3 regions of the Paenibacillus sp. FSL R5-0341 genome follow, and region 1 is predicted to be linked to each of the others. Evidence: riboswitches for the same ligand, from Rfam matches in the RefSeq annotation. Region 1 holds a riboswitch; each other region holds the start of a gene.
The links. A riboswitch is a leader RNA that binds a small molecule or an ion and turns the genes downstream of it on or off. The one in region 1 is predicted to bind cobalamin.
Positions count from the first base shown of each region.

Region 2: linked by a shared signal. The riboswitch ahead of MKX75_RS07080 (ABC transporter substrate-binding protein) and the one ahead of cobJ (precorrin-3B C(17)-methyltransferase) in region 1 are both predicted to bind cobalamin.
Region 3: linked by a shared signal. The riboswitch ahead of nikB (nickel ABC transporter permease) and the one ahead of cobJ (precorrin-3B C(17)-methyltransferase) in region 1 are both predicted to bind cobalamin.

Region 1 is NZ_CP150241.1:6,037,701-6,043,774, forward strand. Features, by position in the region: gene cobJ (precorrin-3B C(17)-methyltransferase) at 232-2,163, opposite strand; cobalamin riboswitch at 2,566-2,758, opposite strand; gene MKX75_RS27110 (uroporphyrinogen-III synthase) at 2,961-3,797, opposite strand; gene MKX75_RS27115 (endospore germination permease) at 3,930-5,072, opposite strand; gene MKX75_RS27120 (hypothetical protein) at 5,135-5,356, opposite strand; gene MKX75_RS27125 (Ger(x)C family spore germination protein) at 5,349-6,074, opposite strand, start outside.
Region 2 is NZ_CP150241.1:1,588,892-1,594,965, forward strand. Features, by position in the region: gene cobD (threonine-phosphate decarboxylase CobD) at 1-263, shown strand, start outside; gene MKX75_RS07065 (adenosylcobinamide amidohydrolase) at 244-1,062, shown strand; gene cbiB (adenosylcobinamide-phosphate synthase CbiB) at 1,110-2,090, shown strand; gene MKX75_RS07075 (histidine phosphatase family protein) at 2,081-2,728, shown strand; cobalamin riboswitch at 2,881-3,028, shown strand; gene MKX75_RS07080 (ABC transporter substrate-binding protein) at 3,399-4,397, shown strand; gene MKX75_RS07085 (iron chelate uptake ABC transporter family permease subunit) at 4,394-5,440, shown strand; gene MKX75_RS07090 (ABC transporter ATP-binding protein) at 5,488-6,074, shown strand, end outside.
Region 3 is NZ_CP150241.1:278,216-284,289, reverse strand. Features, by position in the region: gene MKX75_RS01320 (ABC transporter substrate-binding protein) at 1-791, opposite strand, end outside; gene nikC (nickel transporter permease) at 806-1,639, opposite strand; gene nikB (nickel ABC transporter permease) at 1,640-2,578, opposite strand; cobalamin riboswitch at 2,744-2,938, opposite strand; gene MKX75_RS01305 (AraC family transcriptional regulator) at 3,016-3,843, opposite strand; gene MKX75_RS01300 (alpha-glucosidase/alpha-galactosidase) at 4,049-5,350, shown strand; gene MKX75_RS01295 (response regulator) at 5,470-6,074, opposite strand, start outside.

The sequences.
Region 1 (6,074 bases):
GACTTTTCATATTCATTCGGCACTCCAGTTCATCCGGCAAAAACGAAATCAAACCAATCATTCCATCCATTCGCTACATTACTCGTAATAATCAATCCATCTATGTCAGCTGAAATTCAGCGAATATTGCAAATTATTAGATACGCCTGACAAGTTACACCATCACGTCTTCCCAAAGGAAGCGATTCAGTCAAGGACTTAATCAAGGCTTAGTCAGGATTTAGTAAGGAATTAGTCACCACATATCGGGTTTACTTCCACCGTGACCGGTGCATCCACATGGCGGAAGCCCTGAATTACACCGACTCGTTTGAAGAATTTGTGGAATCGCTCGTTCGGATGGCCTTTTTCCTTGTAATCGGCTACAATCCTTTCCACAATCCCACCAATCTGGTCACCCGGAATTCCCTCCGCTACGGGCTGGGCAGGGTGAGCATTACGTCCGAACTTCTTGCCCCCGAGGAACAGGTCATATGCACCTTTGCGATACACGATGCCGATATCCTCCAGCACTGCCCCGTAACATGCCATACCGCAACCATTCAATGCCACACTCGTTTCTTTGGGTGCACCCAATCCACCTATTACAGCCTGTAAATGGTTAGCCATCGGGACAGCATCGTCCTTCTCCATGTTGCAGAAGTCACAGGCCTTCACCTTGATGACATCGCCGATCGGCACAACGATAAAATTCGCTGCACGCAGCTCTTCAACCAACGAGTCCGGTTCAAACGTCGGCACTCTCAAAATAATCTGGTGCTCTGGCGTGTATTCCAGTTCGCCGTCTTCACTTGCACACTGCGCCAGCAGCGCCATCTGGGTGGCGGTGAATTTTTTGTTGCCCACGCCGGGCGACACGCCGACTTCGAACAGCGGCGCCTTGCGCCCAGGCTCGGGCGCAGTGCGTACCGCCGTTGCGGTCGCGGCCTGCTGCGCACTTGCCGTTCGGCTCGGCGCTGCTGTATCCAGCCAGCGGCTCGCCGATTCGCCCGCGAGCGCTCCGCCTGCCGCGAGCCGCGTCAACGCCTCAGCGGCGAGCGCAGCTGCGCCGGCGCGTGGCGCTTCCGCGACTCGGCCCGGAGCGGCCTCTGCCGCAACGGGCGCAGGTCGCTCGCCGGCAAGCACGGCGGTGCCAGCGCTGCTCGCCGGGCTTGCCGCAGGCGTAGCGGCAGCAGCCCCGGCGCCAGCGGGCGGCTGCCCTTGCGGAGCCATACCCGCTCCGGCGCTTGCGCCGCGCAGGGCTGGCTCCGCCTGTGGCTGCGCGGCCAATGCATCGCTGGCCGCGCTCTCGCCCGCTGCCTCGCCGGAGGCGGCAGCGCGGGCTTCCCTTGCGCCGAGCGACCATGGCTCGGCTTCCGTGCGCAGTCGCTCATGAGGTCTGAGCGACTGTTCCGCGGTGTTCAGCGTGTATTTCCGCTGATACCCGCGCGGTGTGACCATGAGTCCTTCGTACATCATGGTCGAGGAGTTGCCGATAATCACCGTCGTCAGCATGCCGATATCATGATTCAGCATATCCTCGAGTGTGGTCATGACAACGTCCTGACGCTCACGATATGCACTTTTCACCAGACCTACCGGGGTCTGTGGGTCACGATAACGCAGAATCATTTCCTGCGTCTCCACGATCTGACGTGTACGCCGTCCACTGCGTGGATTGTACAGAGCAATGACAAAATCAGCGGACGCTGCGGCTTCGACCCGGCGAATAATGGTCTCCCACGGCGTGAGGTGATCACTGAGGCTGATCGTACATGCATCATGCATGACCGGGGCACCCAACAGTGAAGCACAAGATTGAATGGCCGACACACCCGGAATGACCTCAACGGCAACACCGGTATCCGGCTTCCAGCCTTGCTCCATCAGCACCTCGTATACCAAACCTGCCATACCATAGACGCCTGCGTCACCACTGGAGATTACGGCAACAATTTTGCCCATCTCCGCCTGTCTGACCGCTTCTTGTGCGCGGCTTACTTCCTCCGTCATGCCTGTGCGTACAATCGCTTGCCCGTTCAACAGAGGTCGGATAAGATCCACATAAGTGTTGTATCCGATAATAACCTCGCTCTCCTGAAGTGCCTCGAGTGCCCGCTTCGTGATATGTTCCATCGCTCCCGGACCGAACCCGATAATCAGCAGCTTGCCTTGACCTTGCATTGCTTCTCCTCCTCCATCACACTTGTCCTACGGATTAAACAGTGAAGAAGGGCGGCTATGCCGACCTTCTCCCTAACTGTAAAGCGTGTTCAATTCGTCGTCCTGTCAACGCAAATCATCGAACCCAGCTCTTCTAAACCAACTGCATGATCAAACTAATCTATTCCTCTACCTGCAATTTCCCGACATATGGTTGGGTTTCGCAAGGATGTACATTTATCTAAAAAAACAAAAAAATCCCATCCTTATAACGGATGGGATACGCATGTACGTACACTCAAGAACACAGTCCCAGACTCCCAAAGGGTATTCCTGTGACTATGTGGCCCAAAGGGGCCAGCCGGGCGAACTGCTTGTTCGCCCAATTCCTGATTCTTCGTACACCATTCCTTTCCGCGAAGGGTTCGGTGACACATGCAAGGTAGGTCTCCTGGCTTTGGATCATCAGCTTCCTTTTCTGTCTTCCCCGGCTTTTTGCGAGTGACTTGGATCAAAAAGGGCTTCACCATTACAGTGGCGGGACCGCTCGGGACTTTCACCCGATTCCCTGTTACCTCTTGCTGCACGCAAGAGCACCTTGCTTGTTTTCATTCAATATTGTTTTCATAATAACACCGCTCAGGAAATAATGTCCATGCTTGTGATACTTGTCCATTCTTCTATTTTCAGACAAAACAGAAAAAAGTCCTGATCCAGAAATCGGATCAGAACCAGGAGTAAGCTATGCATATACGATTCGTTTTAAATCATCCAACTACCTTAGGATTGAATACACGTTAATACATATTGATCAACTGTTATTGCAGGCCACGAACTTTGTCCGCATGCCCCGCCGCAAAGTAACGTCCGAGTTCAACGATGAGTGCGCCCATCTTCTCTTCCTCTGGAATGACCAGCGCCTCAATGCCCTCTTCACGCATGGAGTTTGCTGTGACTTTCCCTACAGAGGCAGGGATTACACCTTGTCTGAAGGCTGCGAGCATCGGTTCAAGCTTGTCCTGCGATGCTGCATATTCAGTCAGAAACCGGACCTGCGGTCCACTCGTGAAGGCAACCGCATCAACCTCACGCTGTATAATCTCATTTAAAAGCAGTTCCAGCTCTGCCTCTTCCGGCGGTACATGGCGATAAGGCAGCACTTGACGAACAATTGCCCCTTGTTCTTCCAACCAGGCTACAAGCTTGGGAGCTGTCTCCCCGTGAAGCTGCAACATAACCTTTTTTCCTTTAAGATCATGGGATGCGAATTCACGAATGAGCCCGTCCGTACTACCATCATCATCTCGTACCAGCGGCGTTAACTTGCGCTTTCTGAGTGCATTTACCGTCTTGTACCCTCTGGCTGCAATCGGGGATTCCGACAATGCATCCAGTAATTTTCCCGCCACTTCCATATCCTCGGCCATCTCAAACAAAGCGTCCAATCCCATGCCCGTGGTCAATACCGCCCAGTCCGGCGGGTCCGAGATCCAGGATACCAGCCCGTCCCTGATATTCCGGTCATCCAGAAATACCGTTCCCTGTGCCGGTCGCACAAGCGGGATTCCACCCATTTTTTCAACCAGTAAGGACATTTCTTTCGATTTTCGTGGTCCTGTCAATGCTACACGTACACCTGCCAAATGTTGAGCCATTCATGTTCCCCCCGTTAGTTCAGCCGAATGTTCATCTCAGTCTGACTACAGTATACAGGGTACTTCTGTGAAGGGAAACTGCACTTCCTCTCTTTTTGCCCGTTCATCTATAACGATTTTTGATGGAATGTATCAGGAAGGCTGGAGTTCTCCACCGTGAGAATCCTTCCGTCCTTTCTCTACATCCTTCATGGAATCTTTCGATTCTTGTGCCTTCTTTTTGCGAGGACGAAGGAAAAGAAACAGCACGAGAGGGAACATCACTTCAAATACAATGGCGATCCATGTCCATTCCCGAGTAAATCGATAGAGCTGAATTGCGTTTCTGAAAAACCAGAAGGCACAGACAAAACCCACCAGCGCGACTGGGCCTGTCATGACCTTTCCCGATACGTTCGGGATCATCCGCTTCAATCCCCAGCAGACAAAATACAGATCAAATGCAATTTTCGTAATCATGGTAGGCAAGGTTGCCGCTGCCAGCGCCAGGTCAAACCGGTCCAGAAAGTCACTGATTTGCAACTGCCTTGCCAGTTCATACGAAGGGTATACCAGTCTGGAGGCGATAGGCACACCAATCGACGTGATGGTTTCCACCATAATCAGAATCATCAGCAATCCGGAAATAATCATCCCCCAGAACACAGGTTTGAAGCGAAAATCACTGCCCTTGACGACGAAAGGCAATGCGATCATCTCTCCATAAAAAGAAAATATGTACCAGCTCCCTTTTCCCACACCCGCGGGATCGACATGAAAGTAGGGCATCAGATTATCCATATTCACCTGCTGAATCAGCATGAAAGGCACAATTACAGAATTCAACAGGAACAGGGTAACATACAGTTCTGCCATTCCGATCAACGAGCCAAGCCCACCTCTGACGATAAATACCGCCATAATCATAAGTGACAATACCACAATTGAAATCGGTGTCGTTTCCAGCAACGTTATGCTGACGTAATCACCAATTAATCGGATATCTCTTGCAAATACGAAGAAAAAAAACAGAATGTACATTACGCCTGCGAGCCTTCCCAACAAGGGGAACCTCTCAACTAACGCTTCAAACAGATCCTGGTTCGGAAATCTCCGCTGAACCCGGCTGATCATCCACATGGATACAAGCATCACCAAAACGACTGGTACATACGAGAGGTAAGCGTGCTGTTCCGCATAAAAGATGGCCTGTGCATGGGGCTGAATCAACGTACCCGTAATACTAAGCAGCAGCACGAGCAACACGATCTGTCGATGAGTCACACTCTGATTCATATAGTACCTCCTTTCCATCATTTATTATTTAATCTGTACTCCGCACCATCCTTAGTCTCTATCTATGGTAACGGTAAGAATCGCTGAATCACATGGCTGATCCATACCGCTACAAAAAAGGTTTTGCTCAAATGGGTGATATATAACCAAATGCCTGTTCCCAATGCAATCAGCCCATAGGATAACCAGCGATTAATAACTGCCGCCTGCTTCAGATGTCTGAAATCCATCACAATAACAACGATAACCATCCCCAGATAAGTGAACAAAAGTGGTTTAATCATGTACGATATCCTCCTCAACGACACCGATCGGTTTATTGACTACCCCTACATTTTCAATAATGACATGCGGGATAACGTTCACCTCAACATCAGGATAGATATCATCCCATCGATCCTTCATTTTGTCCCACTCTTTAGGCAAGTGCTGATGGATGGATCGACCGATCCCGAGAATATCGGCATGATATTTTTGCTGAATTAATCGAACGCCTTCAACGATATCCTCTTTTATTTTTTTGTGGATCGCGTCATTTAGTTTCAGTATCTCTTCCTCACGCAGATCACCGTAATTCGATTCGTTATCTACTACGACTCCTTTGGCGTACAATTGAACGGTCACGGTAACCTTGTCATCCTTCACAGTAGGGTGAAGTGAAGAATTGTTCTCGTTCAGCTTGATGAATATATCTCCTTCTCCGCGTGGAGACTTGACCATAATTTCCGGCGCATTGGCTTCCCCCATAGCGAGAATCAGGGCATCGGCGGGGGCCTTGTCGATCATGCCAACCAGCTTGTCTTTCTTAAACACGGCCAATCCATCCAGTTTGATATTTGTTTTGACATCCTTCCAATCTTTTGGAACATTGTCCACTTTCGAAGCAACCGGCAGGAATGGATCTACGCCATCACTAAGAATGGCATCTATAAACGTTTTGAGTGAACGCGGATTCCGCATATTTAGTAAGCATAGCTCTCTCACCATCTCGGATGGGAATTT
Region 2 (6,074 bases), 2.1 Mb from region 1:
GGGAAGCGAATTTTATTTTGGTGCGCCTACCAGAACCTTGGACTGCGGCATCCATGCAGGCAGCCCTGGGCGAGCGTGGCATTCTAATCCGTAGCTGTGCGATGTATCCGGGACTTGGTGAACGACATGTACGTTTGGCAGTAAAGGACGCAGAGGCCAACGAGTGCTTACTCGAAGCGCTAGGAAGTGTAATGGGGCGGCCAGACCACAAGCGACACATGATCGGAGCAGGGGGAACATGCGATGACACTGCCGTTTTATAATTACTACAAGAATGCAGAGGCAGACGAGAATGAATATCGTTCCTCTTCGTGGCCTGGGCTGAAGATTACTGCACACGGTCAATATATCAGAGCTGTGAGTCCTGCTGCTGCAAGTGCACTTTCCAGTGCGGTATATGGCGGCGGGATGCTTGAACTGGATCGGATATTTAACATCTATGTGGACCGACATTATCGCTGTGATGATCCTCCTCGTGATATCGAACGTTCTCTGCATGAATGGAAGGAGCAGCTTGATCAATGTGCGGGACTGTTGACTGCGGTTCGACTGGAGCATACTTCCATTCAGGAATACACAAGTGAGGCATTCGGAATTCTGTGTTGTACAACAGCCGGGGTGTCCAATGCTGCGCGGGCAGGTTCCGCAAGAACCGTATTTGATACGGAGGGAAATGAGGCTGTTGCCGTAGAGCTTTTAAAATCTACAACTCAATCTCACTTTACGAAGCCCTATGTCCCGGGCACGATTAATGTCATGTTATGGTTCAACGGACGAATGACATCGGGAGCAATGGTGAATGCAATCCAGACTGCGGTGGAAGCCAAAGCGGCGGCGCTGGCTGATTTCGGTGTTGCGGACTCGGAGAATGGACTGCTGGCCACAGGGACGACAACGGATGCTATTGTACTTGCGTTGAGTCAGGTGCACGAGCACAAGCCGCTAATTGCTTATGCGGGAACGGCTACAGTCATTGGTGCGGCTATCGGCAGGTTGGTGTATGACACGATCATGGAAAGCCTGCAAGCGGGACAGCAGTGGAAAGAGAGGAACAGGGTGTAATGACATTTCAGATAGGGCAACTGGCCTCCTGGCCATTCTGGACGGGAATGGCAGGTGCCTGGATTATTATAGGGGCATACATACTTGATCGATGCATCGGTGATCCACGCTGGATTCCTCATCCCGTGATTGGCATGGGGAAGGCAATCTCTGCGCTAGAGCGTAGCATTCGTTCCCGTGTGAGCACGGATTCCGGGCTGAAGAGGGCTGGTCTATTATTTCCGCTGCTGATTGCGGGTGGGGCGTTTGTAATTACCTGGGCATTCGTATATGTGCTGGGTCTCATTCATCCGGTCGTAGCAATAGTGGCTGAAGTGGTGCTTATTGCGACTACCATTGCTTCCAAAGGGTTGAAGGATGCAGGCATGGAGGTGTATCACCATCTGGTTCAGAAAGATTGGCCTGCTGCAAGAGGTTCACTTGGCATGATTGTTGGACGTGACACAGCTCATCTGGATGAACCGGAGGTCGTGCGAGGAACGGTGGAGACGGTAGCGGAGAATATTGTGGATGCCATCGTATCCCCTTTGTTCTATGCGTTAATAGGTGGCGCACCACTTGCGATGGCATATCGTGCGGTGAATACATTGGATTCAATGGTTGGTTATAAAAATGAGAAGTACATGCATCTCGGCTGGGCTTCCGCCCGTCTGGACGATTGGGCTAACTGGATTCCCGCACGGCTCACCGCCATCCTGCTGATCTTGGGTGCATGGGTCATGAAACTGGATGCCAAAGGCGCAGCACGTATGGTGACCCGAGATGCCAGATTGCATCCAAGTCCGAATAGTGGTTTTCCCGAATCGGCGGTGGCCGGAGCACTGGGGATCAGACTTGGTGGACACAATGTGTACCATGGCGTAGCTTCTTTTCGTGCCTATATGGGTGAGGCAACACGTCCGATGGCAGCAGAGGATATTGTGCGAACGACACGTCTCATGTTCTGGTCAGCGGGTTCTTTTGTAATCCTGTGTACACTGGTAACGCTCGGAATATGGCTCGCTGGAGGTACATTGTTATGGAAGTAACTGCAGGGCAGAATGGATCACAGCAACGAAATATTCTGTTTATACGTCATGGCACAACCGCATGGAATGTGGAAAAAAAATATCTGGGGCATACCGATATCGCTTTGCTGCCGGATGCAGAAAGAGAACTGGCTTCACTACGCGAGCAATTGAGCAACGTCTCGTGGGACTTGATATATTGCAGTGATCTGCTCCGTTGTCAGCAGACCCTGGCAATGATCGGGCCCCATTTATTAGGCCATGTGAAGCTGGAACCACGTCTGCGAGAGGTTGATTTTGGTCAATGGGAAGGATTAACGTACGATCAACTCAAGGACAACCAACAGTACCGGGACTGGATCGATGCTCCGCAGGACGTCACCCCGCCCGAGGGGGAGTCATGGCAGTCATTCACTGCACGAATCGATTTATTTCTACAAGAGTGCATAGGGTCGAATTGTCCGTCCATGCCCTCTCCTGACTCAGGCGTGCCCACCATTATTGTGGTCACCCACGGCGGTGTAATCCGGTATGCATTATCCCGTCTCATTGCCAATCTGGAATTCTGGGATACGCAGGTGATTCCGGGGCAAGCGATACAGGTGCGGCTGGAACAACATAGAGATCAGTGGGTTGGCACGAGGGTGGATTTTCCGTGAATCGGGTTGTAAGGATGTGCAATATAACCTATAATCACAACAGAAGTGTGACAGCACTGTAGTTTCGTGTGACAGGCAATAATGTCTGAACATGAATGCAGATGGCTCACTTGAATGGGTTAATTCATATCAGCGACCAAGGGTCCCGCGTGCATGCAGTAATGGTTCATGGCTATATCCAGTCATGGATGGCATACGGGTGAAATAGGGAAGCCGGTGCAAGTCCGGCACGGTCCCGCCACTGTAAATCAGGAACAATTCCTGTAAGTCAGGTTACCTGCCCTGGACGTTCAAACCGGTGTTCCTTCGAGGAAAGGACAGCGTTTCGGGCAGTTCTATGTGCATGCACAACAATATGTTGAACATGTACAGATCGCCATATGCGAGACGTCATCCCTGATCCTGACGTAAGGATTAGGGATTTTTTATTGTTCATATAAGATGAACCAGACATTTACACGTTAACGAAGAGTGCAGAACCGATCTGAAGAAACGGAGTGTTCGCTTAAAGCTTTCTACAAGAAAGATACATCGGAAGATGGTACTGCAATCGGAGTGGACCTGTGTGAAATGATGGGTTTAACTTGTACAGGAACACCAAGGCATTGGTAGTAAAAGCTCGAGCACGATGCAAGAAAATAGTACAAATAGAGAAGGGGAGAATAACAGAATGAATTTCAAGAATTGGAAAAGCGTAGCGTCCCTGCTGAGTGCAGCGGCACTCGCACTGGCTTTGGCCGGATGTGGCAATGCAACAACGAACGAGGGCACAGGTACTTCACAGCAACCGGCACAGGAGCAGTCCCAAGGCCAGGCGCAGACGGATCTCAAAACACAATATCCACTTACCGTTACCGATGCAACGGGTGAGTCCTTTACATTTGAAAAGGCACCAGCCAAAATCGTATCCGTGTCTCCAGCTGAGACCGAAACACTATTCGCACTTGGCTTGGACGAGCAGATTGTAGGGGTATCCGACTATGATGATTATCCTGAAGCGGCAACAACCAAAGCGAAAATGGGTGGCATAACGAAGCCGAACGAAGAGTCTATCATTGCGGCTGAAGCTGATATTGTATTCACAGGTATCTCCATGAGCGAAGATGCAGTGAAGAAACTGCGTGAACTGGGCATTACCATTTTCAAAACGGATCCAAAATCCATCGACGATGTGATGAACAATATTGAAACATTCGGTAAAATCACGGATCATCAAGAAAAAGCTCAGGAGATCATCACACAGATGAAACAGGATGTGACAGATGTAACTGAAGCAGTGAAGGCAGTTAAACCGGAAGAGAAGAAAAATGTATACGTTGAATTCTCCCCAGGCTGGACTGTGGGTAAAGGCGAATTTATGGATGAACTCATTACTGTAGCCGGTGGTAGCAATATTGCTTCGGACAAAGAGGGCTGGTATGAAATTAATGAAGAGAACGTAATTGCCTCCAACCCGGATGTGATTCTGTATGCCAACGATGTCATTGATGAAAACTCCAAAACACTGGATCAGATCATTAAAGCTCGCAGTGGCTGGGATCAAATCACGGCTGTGAAGAACGATGCAGTCATCGGCCTAGATGCCAATCTGCTCAGCCGTCCAGGCCCACGTGTAACCGAAGGTCTGAAAGAAGTAGCCAAAGCGATCTATCCTGACCTGTTCCAATGAGTAAAAAACTGGCCGTGTACGCATCGGCAGGGATCGCGCTGCTTGTGTTAACCGTGCTCATCTGCACGGGCATCGGTTCGGTTTCCTTGCCTATTCGTGACATTGCAGGTATTCTGCTTCATCACTTGCCATGGATCGGAGACTGGATCACGCCCGACTGGAGTGCAGCAGCTGAACAGATTATCTGGAAAGTCAGATTCCCACGTGTACTGCTTGCTGTGCTCGTGGGGGCATCGCTGGCGATTGCTGGTGCGGGATTCCAGGGGGTTCTTCGGAACCCGCTGGCAGACCCGTTCACTCTGGGCGTATCATCCGGTGCTTCGGTGGGTGCAGCCTTTTTGATTTTCTTCGGATTGCAGTATGCACTGATCGGAATCTGGACGTTGCCACTGGTAGCTTTTTTGACGGGCGTACTAACATTATGGTTTGTTATGTCCCTGGCTCGTGAAGGGCGCAAAATACCAACACACAGTCTGATTCTGGCTGGTGTAGTGATGCAAAGTTTCTTGGGAGCGGTGGTTTCCTTCCTGTCGACCATGTCGAAACAGACCATTAATGAAATTATATACTGGACGATGGGAAGTCTGGCTCTGCGTGGGTGGTCGTATACGGCCATCCTTTTCCCGTATTTTCTGTTAGGGCTGATCTTTCTCTGGAGCCGTGCACGTTCCTTGAATGTACTTGCGCTGGGAGAACGTCAAGCTGCGCATATCGGGGTTGGCGTCGATCGTTTGAAGTTGTCCGTGCTTGCTGTGGGAACACTTCTTACCGCAGGAGCAGTCTCTGTATCCGGTGTTATTGGCTTCGTTGGATTGGTGATTCCGCATATGCTTCGGCTGCTTGTGGGGCCTGACTATCGATTGCTGGTGCCTTTATCCGCCATTGGTGGCGCCATCTTCATGGTATGGGCAGACACGATTGCCCGATCCTTACTGGCGCCGACCGAAATTCCCCTTGGTGTGGTGACGGCCTTTGTAGGTGCACCATTCTTCGCTTACCTGTTACACCGGAACAAAAAACTGCAGAAGGGGATGATGCCATGAGTATGAATTCGGACGAACCGCTATTCGCAGTTACCGGGGCAGGTAAAATGTATGGCAGTCATCAAGCCCTGGATGCGGTGACCTGGCAGGTTACGGAGGGGGACTGGTGGGGTGTCGTTGGTCCAAATGGCAGTGGCAAGTCTACCCTGCTCCAGCTCCTTGCTGGAACGGAGCAGTCAAGCGCAGGCAGTATACGTATGGATGGCCGGGATATCGCCTCATACAGTCGGAAAGATCTATCACGCATGATTGCTGTGTTACAACAGGATGGCCTGCCTGCAATTTCTTATCCTGTGAGGGATGTCGTGGAGATGGGACGTTATCCATACCAGAATTGGCTTGGGCGAGAATCAGCAGATGGAGCGGCTGTAGTTGATCGTGTACTGGAAGAATTGGGATTGACCGATATGGCTGAAAGGCCTTTGGATGCACTTAGTGGAGGACAGCGTCAGCGGGTGGCACTCGCCAAGGTCATGGCACAGGAACCACGGTTATTATTGCTGGATGAACCCACTACGTTTCTGGATATCAAATATCAATTGCAATTTATGGAGTTATTATCGACATGGCGGCAAAAAAACAGCATTACGATTGTGGCTGTGCTGCACGATCTGAATTTGGCTGCGCAGTTCTG
Region 3 (6,074 bases), 810 kb from region 1:
AGACTGCTGCGTCCCACGTTACTTGCTACATCAATCTCACCAGATTGCAGAGCAAGAGCACGTGTGCTGTCATCCTTGATGTATTTCAACGTCAATGTGTCGACATCTGCCGCACCGCCCCAATACCCGTCATACTTTTTCACCTGGATCTCCTGATCCGGCGTATATCCTGTCACCATAAATGGTCCAGTAGCAATCGGCTCGCTCTTGAATTTGAATGTATCTGCGCTAGTATCCACGATGATAAACAGCGGCTCGGCAATATTGCCAAGCAAGGATGCGTAAGGCTCTGTCGTCTTGATCGTCAGATCTTGTCCTTCAGCAGTCATCGACGCAACTGGCACAGTTGCTTTACCTCTTTCATTTAACTCAATGGAGCGTTCGATCGATTTTTTCACCGCGTCGGCGGTTACTTTGTTTCCGTTATGGAAAGTTACACCCTCTCGAATATGAAAATGCCATGTCGTATCATCCACACGTTCCCAGGTATCTGCAATTTTAGGAACCAGCTTCATATTCTCTTCAAACTGAATCAGTGTCTCACCAATCGCTGCACGCGTAAGTGTCCAGCCGTTCCATTCTTCTGCCGGGTCCAGGTTGCTGCCAAGCCAGAACAGGGCCACATTCAGATGCGTTGGTGCACTTGTCGTACCATTGTCCGTAGCCGCCGACTTCTCCGTTGCATCCGACGAGGTCGATGGATTATTGGTAGTACCACAAGCTGCAAGCAAGAACACAACGAACATGGATACGATGGTGAGCAGGATTGATTTTTGTAAATTCCTCTTCATTCTGGTTCCTCCAGTTAAGCTGTATTTTTCTTGGGATCAAGTACATCTCGCAGGCTGTCTCCCAGTAAATTAAAAATAATGACAGTGCTAAATATCGCCAGGCCCGGATAAATCAACAACCACGGCGCAGTCTGCAAATATCTTCTGCCTTCATTTAACATGGCCCCCCACTCGGGGTTCGGTGGCTGCGCGCCAAGCCCGAGAAACGACAACCCCGAGATGGACAGCATCATCCCCCCCACATCCATCATCGCCATGACGATGAGTGGAGACATCATATTAGGCAGGATCGTCCTGCCGATGATCTGGATCTTACGTGCTCCGCTGAAAGCAGCGGCAGCGACATATTCCTTTTGCTGAAGGGAAATCACCAGGCTTCTGGCCATCCGTGCATATTTCGCCCACCAGACAACCGACAGTGCCAGCACCGTATTGAACAATCCCGGTCCAAGCATGCCTACCACAGCGATCGCAAAAATAAGGCCGGGAAACGCCATTAATGTATCAGACAGCCGCATAAGCACCGTATCCGTCAGACCCCGCGCAAATCCGGCGATGACCCCAATTGCTACACCTAGTACGAACACAATACCAATCATCATAAAGGTTAGCAGCAACGAGGTTCGTGCCCCGTACAGAAGACGTGACAATACACAGCGGCCAAGCTGATCGGTTCCAAGGGGATATTCGGCGTCGGATGGCTGCAACACTTTGGCAAAGTTCGTTGCTAGTGGATCGTGTGGTGCAAGTAGCGGTGCAACCATGGCGAGAATTATCCAGAAGACGGTTAGAGACAGCAGGAATGTGAACCAACGATTTTGCAGTAATACAAGTCTGAAGGCTCTCATCTATACATCCACATCCAGTCGGATTCGAGGATCACGAAGATGTGTCCATACGTCAACCAGCAGATTCAGCGTGACATATATGATCGCCATCCAGATGACATACCCCTGAATCAGAGGATAATCCCTTGTAAAAATGGCATCCACCGCCATCTGGCCAACACCCGGCCACACAAATAAACTTTCCACAATGGCTGCACCACCTAACAAGGCACCTGTCGTCATGCCCATAAGGGTAACGATCGGCAGCAGAGCATTAGGGAGAATATGACGTAAAATAATGATCGACTCCTTCACACCTCTGGATCTTGCTCCGATCACATAGTTCTGGCTTGTCTCCTCAAGCAGGACCGTACGAATCTGTCTGCTGTACTGGGCAACAAGTGGAATCGCAAGTGTACATGCGGGCAGAATCAGACTGTTCCAGCCGGCATTGCCCATCACTGGCAGCAGCTTTAGCTGTACACCGAAGACCAACATGAGCAACATACCCAACCAGAAGCTGGGCATCGATAATCCGGCAAAGGAGAACAAACGAATGACATAATCAAGCCATTTGTTGCGATAGACAGCCGACAGCATTCCCAGTGGAAAGGAGACCAGAATAACCAGAAGCATGGCGCTTCCTGTCAGCCAAAGCGTTGCCGGGAGCCGTGCCATGAGCACATCCAGTACTGGACGATTGTATTTATATGACGTACCGAAGTCTCCGGTCACCACCTGTCCCAGCCATGTCCCATATCGATAGAGAAAGGGTTGGTCCAATCCAAGCTCTGACCTCACCTGCCTGACCAGCTCATCCGATGGCGTTACACCTGTAGACATGAGCATAAGTCTGGCTGGATCTCCAGGAGACAGGTAGGTTAGCAGGAATGTCAGGAACGTGATGCCGAACAATACGGCTACCAGTTGTACTAATCGTTTAACGATATATCTGCTCAAGTGCTCAAACGCCCTTCCCCAAAACTTTATGTATGTGCCATGATGTTCTCCTACATATCAAAAAAAGCGTCCCTCTCCGTGTTACTGGATGAGGACGCCTTAAATAAACAGATTTTCAGAAAAAATCATGCTCTCTAAACACCTTCCTATCTCCCGTAGGGTACTACTGTGTTTGTTAAACCTGGCAGGTCTCCTGGCTCCAGAATCATCGTCACTTGCAGCTCCTTCCCGGCTTAAACCAGTGGATTTATCGCTACCTGACTCCTCTGTTACAGTGGCGGGACCGCGCCGGTATCACACCGGACTTCCCTATTAAGCTTCCACCCTGACGGGCAAAGCACCAAGTTCCACATATTCAATTACACTTCTGTATCAGTATAGCGGGACAACGATTAATGATCAAAACTTTTCTTTTAAATTTGAAACACTAGATGCGGCTAATCTCGATTTCTCGAACCCTTTGGAGATACACCGGTCACTCGCTTAAACATCTTCGAAAACAATAATGGGTCCGTATAGCCAACTGAATGTGCCACTTCACTGACCGACAGCCCTGGATTTTGTAGAAGTTCAGCAGCTCGATTCATGCGGTACTCCAGGAAAAAGGACTGTAGCGACATGCCATAGCGCTCCTTAAACAACCCCGATAGATACGTGCGATCCAGCCCCACAGCTTGTGCAATATCCAGAATGGAGGTTCGCTGGCTGTACCTGTTCTCCATAAACTGAACTGCCTGTCGGATGTACGTCTCTTTGCTCGAAAGGAGCTGTCCTATTTCCTCCTCCACAGGAGAAGAGGAGATTAATTCTGCCATCAAGCGGTACAAGAGACTCTGGTTCATCACATCACCTCCCGGACGTGTAGAAGCCTGAACCATTTCCGTATACAAGTGTTCCATCGTATTCGTATCATGGGCATCATACACTGGTCGCTCTGGACTTAACTGGGCACGTTGCATGAATGCTTTGGCTTGTACGCCCTTGAATCCAAACCACGAATACGTCCAGGGCTCCTGCGGATCTGCCTCATAATGAATAAGTGTATCTGGAAGAATCACAAAGCCCTGTCCCCGATTCAGCTTGTACTCCCGATCCCCCATGTACACGGTGCCCCGTCCTTCATGGATGTAGTGCACAATGTAAGAATCACGTACACCCGGTCCCCAATAATGCGCAGGATCACATGCCTCCCACCCGAAAAACAACAAAATCAATTCCATCTGTGTCCAGCCGGCGGGAACCACATTCATCTCAATGCGACTCACTTTTTCGCCCTCCCTCCTTATTTCCTTTTGCAGATCAACATTTATATACCTAATTAAATTATAACAGCTAAAGTCAATAAATATTAGTTGAAAACGGAAACAAAAATGGGATTATGCCATGTTTGAAAGGGGTTGAGCCATAGTTATATGTGCCGAATCGGCCTATAGTTGGGGTACAACATTTTTCAGGGAGGCTGAACTTAAGATGAACAAAATTACGTTTCTCGGTGCAGGAAGCACCGTCTTTGTTAAAAATGTATTGGGTGATGTCATGATGACTGAAGCACTGCAGGATTTTGAGCTGGCATTGTTTGATATCGATGCTGAACGTTTGAGCGACTCAGAGCGATTGCTGACCAGTCTGGCCCGTTCGATTGGAAGTCGTTGTGTCATTAACGTATATCATGATCGCAAAGAAGCGCTGCGTGGAGCCAAATATGTCATCAACGCCATTCAGGTCGGTGGATATGATCCATGTACCATTACGGACTTCGAGATTCCGAAAAAATACGGACTACGTCAAACGATTGCAGATACACTCGGCATCGGTGGAATTTTCCGTAATCTGCGTACGATTCCGGTCATGCTGGATTTTGCCCGGGATATGCAAGAAGTATGTCCGGATGCCTGGTTCCTGAACTATACCAACCCGATGGCTGTGCTTACCAACGTCATGAACGTGCATGGTGGGATCAAAACCGTAGGATTGTGTCATAGTGTACAGGTATGTGTGCCGCATATGTTCGATGCACTGGGGATCGATCAGACAGGCGTCGTAGCCAAAATTGCAGGCATCAACCACATGGCGTGGCTGCTCGAAGTTACAAAAGACGGGCAGGATCTGTACCCCGAGATTAAACGTTTGGCGAAAGAAAAACAGAAGGAACAGCATGACGACATGGTTCGTTTTGAGCTGATGCAGCGTTTTGGCTATTATGTAACGGAATCCTCCGAGCACAATGCCGAGTACCACCCTTATTTCATCAAACGGAATTACCCGGAGCTAATCGAACGCTTCAACATTCCACTGGATGAGTATCCACGCCGGTGTGTGAACCAGATTGAAGGCTGGAAAGAGATGCGTACCAAGCTGTTTGCCAGCGAAAATATTGAACATACCCGTAGCCGGGAATACGCGTCGCATATTATGGAGGCTATGGAGACGAACCAACCTTACAAAATTGGCGGTAACGTCATGAACAACGGATTGATTACGAATCTGCCGCGCGAGGCATGTGTCGAGGTACCTTGTCTGGTGGATGGATCAGGGATCAGCCCTACGTACATTGGTGACCTGCCTCCACAACTCGCGGCATTGAACCGGACCAACATCAACACTCAACTCCTGACGATTGAAGCGGCAATTACCGGCAAAAAAGAACATATCTATCACGCCGCCATGCTTGATCCACACACGGCTGCCGAACTGTCTATCGATGACATCGTAGCGATGTGTGATGAGTTGATTGAAGCTCACGGCGACTGGTTGCCAAAATACACGTCATAATAAAAAAGCACCGTTTCCTTTACTGCTAAAGGGGACGGTGTTTTGTTCGTTCCGTAGCGCTCACCCACTAAAGCGTGCATCGCATTCATTTGATAAGAAACGCCCCGCTCCCTTGAACCTTATTCGGCAGAAAGCAAGAAGCGATAACCAATACCAGGCTCCGTCTGAATATATCGGGGATTTGTCGGATCTTCATTTAATTTTTTACGCAGATGGCCCACATATACCCGCAGATAGTGACTGTCAGACTCATGATGATGCCCTCCCCATACTTGCTGCAAAAGCTGACGCTGGGTGATGATCTTCCCCGCATTCGAGGCGAGCACCTTCAGCATCTCATATTCGGTTGGGGTTAATTTGACCAAAGTACCCTCCAGTTCAACTTGCCTTTGGGCCAGATCAACCGTAAGTGATCCGAAGCGCAGTATCGGCTCATCCGTCGTTTTGGCTACATGACGCAGCGCCACCCGAATACGTGCAACCAATTCACCCATTCCGAATGGTTTGGTCACATAATCATCTGCACCACCATCCAGCGCGGCAATTTTGTCTCCCTCCTGATCCTTCGCTGTCAGCACGATTATCGGCACTTGTGACCATTCGCGAATCCGGCGAAGTACTTCCATGCCAGACATGCCCGGCAAACCAAGATCAAGGATGATCAGATCCGGATGTACAATACTGGCCTGAATGACGCCCTCTTCGCCATCCCCACACTCGTGGA